DNA from 3 places in the Cupriavidus sp. OTU4054 genome. Region 2 is predicted to be linked to each of the others. Evidence: predicted binding sites of a transcription regulator. Region 2 holds the regulator's gene; each other region holds the start of a gene.
The links. The regulator FNR, encoded in region 2, switches genes on or off when oxygen is low (the NO sensors DNR and NnrR bind a similar motif). The targets are predictions, from matches to a motif close to TTGATNNNNATCAA.
Positions count from the first base shown of each region.

Region 1: a site for FNR is predicted at 1,525-1,538, ahead of hemN (oxygen-independent coproporphyrinogen III oxidase). Genes of this name have one in related genera too.
Region 3: a site for FNR is predicted at 1,116-1,129, ahead of AAHB16_RS01280 (universal stress protein). Genes of this name have one in related genera too.

Region 1 covers NZ_JASATF010000027.1:80,982-84,239, forward strand. Annotated here, with positions in the region: gene hemN (oxygen-independent coproporphyrinogen III oxidase) at 3-1,466, opposite strand; gene AAHB16_RS26200 (ABC transporter substrate-binding protein) at 1,642-2,820, shown strand; gene AAHB16_RS26205 (ATP-binding protein) at 2,837-3,258, opposite strand, start outside.
Region 2 covers NZ_JASATF010000048.1:11,571-14,828, reverse strand. Annotated here, with positions in the region: gene ccoG (cytochrome c oxidase accessory protein CcoG) at 1-660, shown strand, start outside; gene AAHB16_RS31550 (hypothetical protein) at 677-868, shown strand; gene AAHB16_RS31545 (hypothetical protein) at 865-1,122, shown strand; gene fnr (fumarate/nitrate reduction transcriptional regulator Fnr) at 1,146-1,871, opposite strand; gene AAHB16_RS31535 (sulfite exporter TauE/SafE family protein) at 1,954-2,739, shown strand.
Region 3 covers NZ_JASATF010000001.1:274,270-277,527, forward strand. Annotated here, with positions in the region: gene AAHB16_RS01275 (LysR family transcriptional regulator) at 131-1,087, shown strand; gene AAHB16_RS01280 (universal stress protein) at 1,194-1,628, shown strand; gene aceA (isocitrate lyase) at 1,694-3,001, opposite strand.

The sequences.
Region 1 (3,258 bases), on a different contig from region 2:
CCTCACACCACCCGCGAATACCGCAGCGGCACCGGTTCCGCCTCTCTCAGATAACGATCGAACACCATCGCGATCCGGCGAACCAGCAGTCGGCCGAGTGCGGTGACGTCGATGCGCGTCGGGTCGCGGCGTACCAGGCCCTGCGTGGCCAGTTCGTCCAGGTCACGGAGTTCGGGGGCGAAAGACTGTGCGAAATCGATAGCGAAGCGTGCCTCGATCTGCGCGATATCGAGCCTGCCGTTGCACATCAGCTCGCCGATGACCGTCTTGCGCAGATGGTCGTCCGCGGACATCTCGAAGCCACGCGACACGGGCAGGCGGTCCGCGTCGAGCGCCGTGTAGTAGTCGTCGAGCGTCCGGTAGTTCTGGACATAGCGTCCCGCCACCGACCCGATCGCGGACACGCCGAAGCCGAGCTGGTCGTAGCCCGCATGCGTCGCATAGCCCTGAAAATTCCGTTGCAGCCGGCCGTCGCGCTGGGCACGCGCGAGGTCGTCGTCGGGCAGCGCGAAATGGTCCATGCCGATATAGACGTACCCCTCCGCCGTCAGCCGTTCGATCGTCGAGACGAGGATGTCGAGCTTTTCGGCCGGCGCCGGCAGCGCGGCTGTGTCGATCCGGCGTTGCGGTTTGAACACGTGCGGCAGATGCGCGTAGCTGTAGACCGAGATGCGGTTCGGCAGCAGTACCAGTACGCGATCGAGCGTTTCCTGGAACCGCGCCGTCGTCTGGTGCGGCAGCCCGTAGATCAGGTCCATGCTGACCGAGCGGAAACCGAGCCGGCGCGCCGCGAACACCGCGTCGCGCGTCTGCGCGAACGGCTGCACGCGGTGAATGGCCTGCTGGACCTCGGGATGGAAGTCCTGCACGCCGAGGCTGATGCGATTGAAGCCGAGATCGCGCAGCCGCGACATGCGCGCGTCGTCGACGGTGCGCGGGTCGATCTCGATCGCATGTTCGCCCTCGGGCAACAGATCGAAATGCGCATCGAGGGCCGCCATCACGCGTTCCATCTCGCCGGGATCGAGAAAGGTCGGCGTGCCGCCGCCCCAGTGGGACTGCATGACGGGGCGCCGCGTGCCGAGCCGCTGCGCCACCAGCACCATCTCGCGCACGAGATAGTCGACGTACCGGCTGCTGCGGCCATGATCGCGCGTGACGATCTTGTTGCAGCCGCAGTAGTAGCAAATGTTGTCGCAGAAGGGGACATGGAGGTAGAGCGACAGCGGCGCCGAAGCGTCCCGCGCGCAATCGTCGAGCGCGTCGAGATAGCCGGCCTCCGGAAATCCCGAATGGAAACGATCGGCCGTCGGATACGACGTATAGCGCGGACCGTTGCCATCGATGCGTCCGGCCAGCGCGCGGAAGTCGGCGAGCGCATCGCGATCGAAGCGCGTGACGGCCGCAGGCGGCGATTGGGAGGGGCAGGAAAAGGGAAAGAGAAACGGAAAGTCGGGGCCTGACATGGCGCATACGGAGGTGGGGCGATGTTCGAGATCGTATTCCCACGAATTTCCGCGCGCGTTGATCGGTATCAAGTCGACGGCAACGAAGTTATCCACAGGCCGGGCGTCACAACGCAGACACGAACGCTGGCTACGCTCCGCCCTTCGTGAGCCACCCGTGCTACCTGAGCCCGCCATGCGTCCATCGCCCGCACCGTCCGCGCAGCATGCGCTCCCCGTGTCCGTTGCCCGCCGGCGAACGCTATCGGCACTGGCTGCGCTCGGCGCGGGCTGGGCATGGCCGTCGTATGCGCAGACCGCCAGTCCCGCGACCATCGGGCGACGACAACTCGTGGTCGTGCATCTGGTCGACCGCGCGGGGACGCAGGCCGATCTTGCCCGCGATTACCTCGCGGGCGCCAAGGTGCTGTTCGATGCGTCGAATGCGGCAAACGGTGCCGCGAACGGCGGCATCCATATCGCCCATATCGTGCGCGACGCCGATCCCGATCCCCGCAATGCGCTGCGGCAGGCCCTGGCGCTCGTCGATAACGAGCGCGCCGACGTGCTGTTCGGCCCCGGCGACGGCCTGCTGCCGGCGCTCGTGCAGTCGACGGACCTCATGCGCCGCGGCGTGCAGATCGTTGCGCCGCTGTCCGGCCTGGCCCTGCCCGCGGACAACGTCTGGTACACGCGGTCCGACTACGAGTCCGAACTCGATGCCGCGGTGAAGCAGCTGCGCAGCTACGGCCTGTCGGGTATCGCGCTCGCCGTCGCGCCGGACTTCGCGGCCGGCACGCTGCGCAAGGGGACGCCGTGGCTCGCGCGGATGGAGCAGGACATGTCGACGCGCGCATTCGAACTGACGGGCGACGTCACGGAAAGCGCGCGGCAGATCGCGGCGCGCAAGCCCGGTGCCGTGCTGATTGCCGGCGATACGCTCGCGTACGGCAACCTCGGCCGCGCGCTGGCCGCGCGGGGCTGGTTCGGCTTTCTGGTGGGATTGTCATCGGTCAGTCCGGCATCGGCGCGCGAGATTCTTGGCGCGCGCTATGCGGGCGGCATCGTGCTCACGCAGGTGGCGCCGGGCCCGCAGGCGTCGACGCTGCGCGTGGTGAAGGAACACGTGGCACGGATGAAGCAGTACCTCGACGAACCGCCCTCGCCCGCGACGCTGGCCGGATACATCGGCGCGGCATGGCTCGCGCGCGCAGCGGCGGGTACGCGCGCACCGGGGGCGCCGGAGTTGCGGCGCGCGATGCAGTCGCGGATCGACGTCGGGGATTTTCTGCTCGATTTCACGCGCGGCGCGCGCGGGTCGCAGTACGTGCAGCTGGCGGTCATCGGCAAGGACGGCGCCCCGCAGCGGGCCTAGCCATCCCTCCTCGGGCTCAGTCTCTCGGCAGCACGATGCGCACGCGCAGGCCGCCTTCCAGACGGTTCGACAACTCGAGCTCGCCGCCATGGCGCGCCACGATATCGGCCGCGATCGCGAGGCCCATGCCCACGCCGCCCGTCGCGCGGCTGCGCGACGACTCCACGCGGTAGAACGGCTCGAGCACGCGTTGCAGTTCGGCGGGCGGAATACCCGGCCCGCTGTCGCATACATCGATCACCACGCGCTCGGCACTGTCCGACAGCACGATCTGCGCGGCACCGCCATAACGATGCGCGTTCTCGACGAGGTTCACGACCGCGCGCCGCAATTCCGCGGGGTACGCATGCATCGGCTGCGCGCTGCCGATCAGCGCCACGTCCTGCCCGATCTCCTGCGCATCGTCGACGATGGCCTGCAGCAGCGCCTGCACATCGA
Region 2 (3,258 bases):
GCGGGCCTCGGCGATTGCGTGAACTGCAGCATCTGCGTGCAGGTCTGCCCGACCGGTATCGATATTCGCGACGGCCTGCAGTACGAGTGCATCGGCTGCGGCGCCTGCATCGATGCCTGCAATCAGGTCATGGACAAGATGGCCTATCCGCGCGGGCTGATTCGCTATACATCCGAGAACGCAATGCGGCAGAGCCTGTCGCCGGAGGCCGCGCGCCGCCGGCTGCTGCGGCCGCGCGTGCTGATCTACTCGACCGTCTGGCTCGCGCTCGTCGCGGGACTGGCGGTATCGATCGCGCTGCGCGCGCCGCTCAAGGTCGACGTGCTGCGCGACCGCGGCGCATTGAGCCGCGAAGTCGAGGGCCGGTGGATCGAGAACGTCTACCGGCTGCAACTGATCAATACGACCGAAGCGCCCATGCAGGTGCGCGTGCAGGCCAACGGCCACGACCTGGCCGGTATCAGCATCGAATACGACCCCACGGCGGAGGCGCTGGCGCCGGCATCGAACCGGCTCGTGCCGGTCCGCATCCGCGTGCCCATCGAGGCCGCGCAGCCGGGCACGCACAAGATCGATATCGCGGTAACGGCGGAGCAGGGCGGTCATCAGGTGGCCGATGTCCGTCAGGCCACGAGCTTTATCGTGCCGCGCAATCTCTAGGGAACAGGGAGTTCACATGCAGACGCAACAAGGTAGACCGTGGTGGAAGGAACCGTGGCCGTGGCTGCTGATGAGCGGCCCGCTGCTGGCCATGATCGGCTGCGGCGTGACGATCTGGCTCGCCGCGCAGCATGCGGACCGGCCCGTCGCCGACGCCGAGCATCGCGGCCTGGTGGTCAAGGCCGTGCCCGAAGCGAGGCATCCATGAACGGACACACACGTTGGCGCTGGCTGATGTGGGTGTTGTGGCCCGCGTTCCTGGTGGCTGGCGTGGCGACGGCGGCGGTGTTCTCGCTCGTCGATCCCAGCGACCTCATGCTGTTCGGCCATCCGCTCGAGGCATCGCGCGAGGCCGTGTACACGGTGGGTTTCCTGTCGGCGTGGATGCTGTGCGCGGTGTCGAGCGGACTCACGCTCTACACGCTGCCCGCACCGCTTGCAGAGACCGACGAACTGGAATGAATGCGGAGTGAGCGACGATGCCGTCAGCAGCTGCGGCTGTAGATCTGCCTGAGACCATCGACGTCAACGAGCTTGACATGGCGCTGACGAATCTGGATGAGTCCGGCCTCGGCGAAGCGCGAGAACAGGCGGCTGACCGTCTCGAGCTTGAGCCCGAGGTAGCTGCCGATTTCCTCGCGGCTCATGCGGAGCACGAACTCGGTAGACGAGTAGCCGCGCGCGGACAGGCGTGTGGAAAGGTTGATCAGGAACGCGGCCAGTCGCTCTTCCGCGCGCATCGAACCGAGCGTCATCAACATGAGCTGGTCCTGCGAGATCTCCCGGCTCATCAGGCGCAGGAACTGCTGTTGCAGAGAAGGCAGTTCGCTGGAGAGTGCGGTGAGGTCGTTGAAGCGGACCACGCAGACTTCGGTGTCCTCGAGCGCCGAAGCATCGGACGCGTGCTGCATCTCGCTGAGGCCATCGAGGCCCACGATCTCGCCGGGCAGATGGAAGCCCGTGATCTGCGAGCGCCCGTCTTCCATCGTGACATGCGTCTTCAGCGTGCCGAAGCGCACCGCGTAGACGGCGGTCAGCGGATCTCCCATGCGATAGAGCGTCTCGCCCTTGTGCACGCGGTAGCGTTCCTGCACGAGCGTATCGATCTTCTCGAGGTCCTGCTTGTTCATGCCGACGGGCAGGCACAGTTGGCCCATCGCACACGTGGAGCAACGGGGGGACATCTCGGTGATCGGGATGGGCGTGAGCAATTGAGACCTGTCGGTGAAGCGCGCTCGCGGGGGCACGATGAATGCATTCTAGCGTGCGCGCCTAGACGAAAGCGAGGAACAGTTGATATTTGAGGTACTTTTCAGTGTCTTCCTATTAGCGTTATTGGGTGGCATTCATTGCGCGGCAATGTGCGGTGGCATTGCGATCGCCGTTTCGCCAGAAGCAAAGGCTGCGGGCTCGCCGGTGCCGCTTATCGCGCGGCAACGCATGCATGCATGGCGGCGCGCGTGGTGGCGCGACACGCTCGCGATGCATGCGGGCCGTGTGTCGACATACATGATGCTCGGCGCCGCGATGGGGGCGATTGGCGCGCTGGCGTGGAAGCATGACGTGCTGCCGCTGCAGCGCTCGCTGTTCGCGCTCGGCAGTGCGATGCTGATCGTCGCGGGCGTCTGGCTGATGCGGGGCGGCGCGGTGCGCATGGCATGGCTCGAACGGGTGATGGCGCGCGTGGCCGGCGCAATGCACACAACGGGCGCAATGGGCGCGACAGGTGCGCGCGTGCATGCGATGTGGGGGCGCCTGGGTCCGGTGCCGCGACGCTACGTCACCGGTCTCGCATGGGGGCTCGTCCCGTGCGGCATGGTCTACGGCGCGCTCGGGCTCGCGTTGCTGGCGGGCAACGCCGCCTCGGGTGCGCTGGTGATGGGCGCGTTCGGTCTCGGCACGCTGCCGAATCTGCTCGCGCTGTCCGGCTTCTCGGGCTGGCTGCGGCGCCAGGCGAGGCGCCCTGCGGTGCGGACGCTGGCCGGGCTGGCGGTGGCGGGCTTTGGCGTGGCCGGCATCGCGCGGGCGGCCCTGCTGCCGGAAATGCTGGCCCGGCACGGCTTCTGTCTCGTGCTCTGAGCGCGGGGCGGAGGAAGGGAGCCGGAGGGGGGCGGGAAGGGAGTCGGGAGGGGGCGGGTTGCAGGCGCCCCCGGATATGCCATACAATCGCCGGAACCACGGTATCGCGCACGTAGTCTTTGTGGCGTCCGCGGCATCGTCAGTGTGATGCCCCCCATCAGGGGGGATATCGACGGATCCCATGCTCAGGCGTGACAGATCCACCCCCACGGTATTTCTGGTTCAAAAGATCTGGTTCAAAAGACCGGGCCGCGCCGTGGAGTGGCGATGCCGGCCCCGGGGCGCTTTCCTGCCCGGGCCCGATATCCGTTGATCTTGCCGTTGCAGCGAGCGGTTCGCGGCGACGACGTCCGCCCCTGAGGGAGAAGGCGCGACGCAAGAGGTCCATCGGTCGGCCACGCCGGACGCCGGACAATCTTCTGCCGGAATGACCGGCAAATCGATGCATCAAAACGAAGTGCACGGCTTGAGTGCGACACGCATGCGAGTTGGCTGCGCGACGAGATGGCGGTGGTAATC
Region 3 (3,258 bases), on a different contig from region 2:
TTGTACACGTCTGAATGCAGGGCATTGTAGGCACGCATTGCAGTGCGACAAAGCCGGTGGGGGTCACTTGATCTTTTACTTTTCGGCATCTAATCTAGCCCGATTCCGCTGAAACTCATGCGTTGCAACCGTGGACCACTTCAAACAACTCGAGACGTTCGTGTCGGTCGCATCACGCGGCAGCCTCTCCGCGGCCGCCGCGGCCGAGGGGGTGGCGCCCGCCATCATCGGCCGCCGCATCGACGCGCTCGAGGAACGCCTGGGCGTCAAGCTGCTGGTCCGCACCACGCGCCGCCTCACGCTGACCTTCGAGGGATCCGCGTTTCTCGAGGACTGCCAGCGCATCCTCAACGACCTGCACAACGCCGAGGCCAGCGTGTCCGCCGGCGGCGTCAAGGCCAGCGGCCACCTGCGCGTGACCGCGCCGGCCGGCTTCGGCCGCAAGCACGTGGCGCCGGTCGTGCCGCTGTTCATCGAATCGCACCCCGACGTCACCATCACGCTCGACCTCGCGGACCGCGTGGTGGACCTCGTCAACGAGGGCTTCGACTGCGCAATCCGGCTCGGCGACCTGCCCGACTCGAATCTCGTGTCGATCCGGCTGGCCGAAAACCGCCGCGTGGTCGTGGCCTCGCCGGCCTACCTCGCGCGCGCGGGTACGCCGTCCGATCCGGAATCCCTCGCGCGCCACAACTGCCTGGCGTTCGGCGCCAGCGCGAACGTCCAGCGTGGCTGGGTGTTCCAGCAGGACGGCCAGCCCGTGACCGTCAAGGTGGGTGGCACGATGGAATGCACGGACGGCGCGGTGCTGCACGAGTGGTGCCTCCAGGGCCATGGCCTCGCCTGGCGCTCGTGGTGGGAAGTCGGCCACGAGATTGCGGCCGGCCGGCTCGTGACCGTGCTCGACGAATTCCAGGCGCCGCCGATCGGCATCCACGCCGTCTTTCCGCAGCGCAAGCATCTGCCGCTGCGTGTACGGCTGTTTATCGACCATCTCAAGAACACCTACGGCAATCCCGCCTACTGGCGCCGCGCCGAGCAGGCGGCCGCGCTCGCGGCCGAGGCCGGCCACGACATCGTGGCGTAACGGTGCGTGCGGCACGGCACGATGCGGTTTGATCTGAAACAAGGGCAGGCGTCGCAAGCGGACTAGAATGAACTTGTCGGGTTGACTTCGAGAAAGGAGGTCCAGCATGTTCAAGCACATCCTGTTACCCACTGACGGTTCCGCGCTGTCGAAGAAGGCCATCGACGGCGGCCTGGAACTGGCCAAGGCGATCGGCGCGCGCGTCACCGCCTATGTCTGCCTCGAGGAGTATCCCTACACGCCTTTCAGCGAGATCGTGGTGGAGGCGCCGCAGGCGTTCAAGGACCGCATCGAGAATCAGGCGCGGCTCTATCTGCGCGAGATCGAGACCGCGGCACGGGCCGAGGACCTGCCGTTCGACGCCGACATGACCACGTTCGCGGTGCCCTACCTCGGCATCATCGACGCGGCCGAGCGCCACGGCTGCGACGTGATCTTCATGGCCTCCCACGGCCGCCGCGGCCTGACCGGCCTGCTACTCGGCAGCGAGACGCAGAAGGTGCTCACGCACACCGACATCCCGGTCATCGTCTATCGATAGCAGGCGCTCCCCGTCTCCCCTCTCCCCCTCTCCCATCCAGGGAGAGGGGGAGAGGGGGAGCGACCTTACGCTGCCTTGCGCTCGGCCTTCTTCTCGTCGAAGAACTGCTCATCCTCGGTCGAGCCCTTGAGCGCCGTGGTCGAGGACTGGCCGCCTTCGATGGTCTGCGTGACCGCATCGAAGTAACCGGTGCCCACTTCGCGCTGGTGCTTGACCGCGGTAAAGCCCTTCTCGGCCGCGGCGAACTCGTTTTCCTGCAGTTCGACGAACGCGCTCATCTGGTTGCGCGCATAGCCGTAGGCGAGGTTGAACATCGAGTAGTTCAGCGAGTGGAAGCCCGCCAGCGTGATGAACTGGAACTTGTAGCCCATCGCACCGAGTTCCTTCTGGAACTTGGCGATCGTCGCGTCGTCGAGGTTCTTCTTCCAGTTGAACGACGGCGAGCAGTTGTACGCGAGGAGCTTGCCCGGGAACTTCGCGTGCACGGCCTCGGCGAACTTCTTCGCGAACTCCAGATCGGGCTTGCCGGTCTCGCACCAGACGAGGTCGGCCACTTCGGCGTAGGCAATGGCGCGCGCGATGGCCTGATCGATGCCGGGCTTGGTGCGATAGAAGCCTTCGACCGTGCGCTCGCCCGTGCAGAACGGCTTGTCGCGATCGTCCACGTCCGAGGTCAGCAGATCGGCCGCCTCGGCATCGGTCCGCGCAATCACCAGCGTCGGCACGCCCGAGACATCCGCCGCCAGACGCGCGGCATGCAGCTTGGCCACGGCTTCACGCGTCGGCACGAGCACCTTGCCGCCCATATGGCCGCACTTCTTGACGGAAGCAAGCTGGTCTTCGAAGTGGACGCCGGCGGCACCCGCCTCGATCATCGCCTTCATGAGTTCGAACGCGTTCAGCACGCCGCCGAAACCGGCTTCGGCGTCGGCCACGATCGGCGCGAAGTAGTCGACATCGCCCGAACCTTCGCTCCACTGGATCTGGTCCGCGCGCTGGAACGTATTGTTGATGCGCTTGACCACGAGCGGCACCGAGTTGGCCGGATACAGCGACTGATCGGGATACATCTCGCCCGCGACGTTCGCGTCGCCGGCCACCTGCCAGCCCGACAGATAGATCGCCTTCAGGCCCGCCTTCACCTGCTGCATGGCCTGGTTGCCCGTCAGCGCGCCGAGCGTGTTCACGAACGGCTCGGTATTGAGCAGATGCCAGAGCTTCTCGGCGCCACGGCGCGCGAGCGTGTGTTCGACCTGGATGGAACCGCGCAGGCGGATCACGTCCTCGGCCGTGTAGTTACGCGACACGCCCTTCCAGCGCGGGTTGGTTTCCCAGTCTTGCTGGAGCTTCTGGATATCTTGTTGGCGGGACATGGTGTTCTCCTGTGATCGATGTGGTGGGCTTCGAAACTCGTGACACCGACCGGTTTTTGCTGCCGCAGGTCATGTGTCTTATATAAGAGTGTAGGGAAGCCTCCCGCGTCGCAACAAGCGCAGAACCGTCCGCAAGCGAAGATTTTTATTTCTTTATATTCAATGTGTTACGGGATAAATTTCGCGATGTGGCATGCGGTCTTTCATGATGAGAAATGCACGTTGTGCTCCGCACCCATGCATTTTTGCGCACCAAA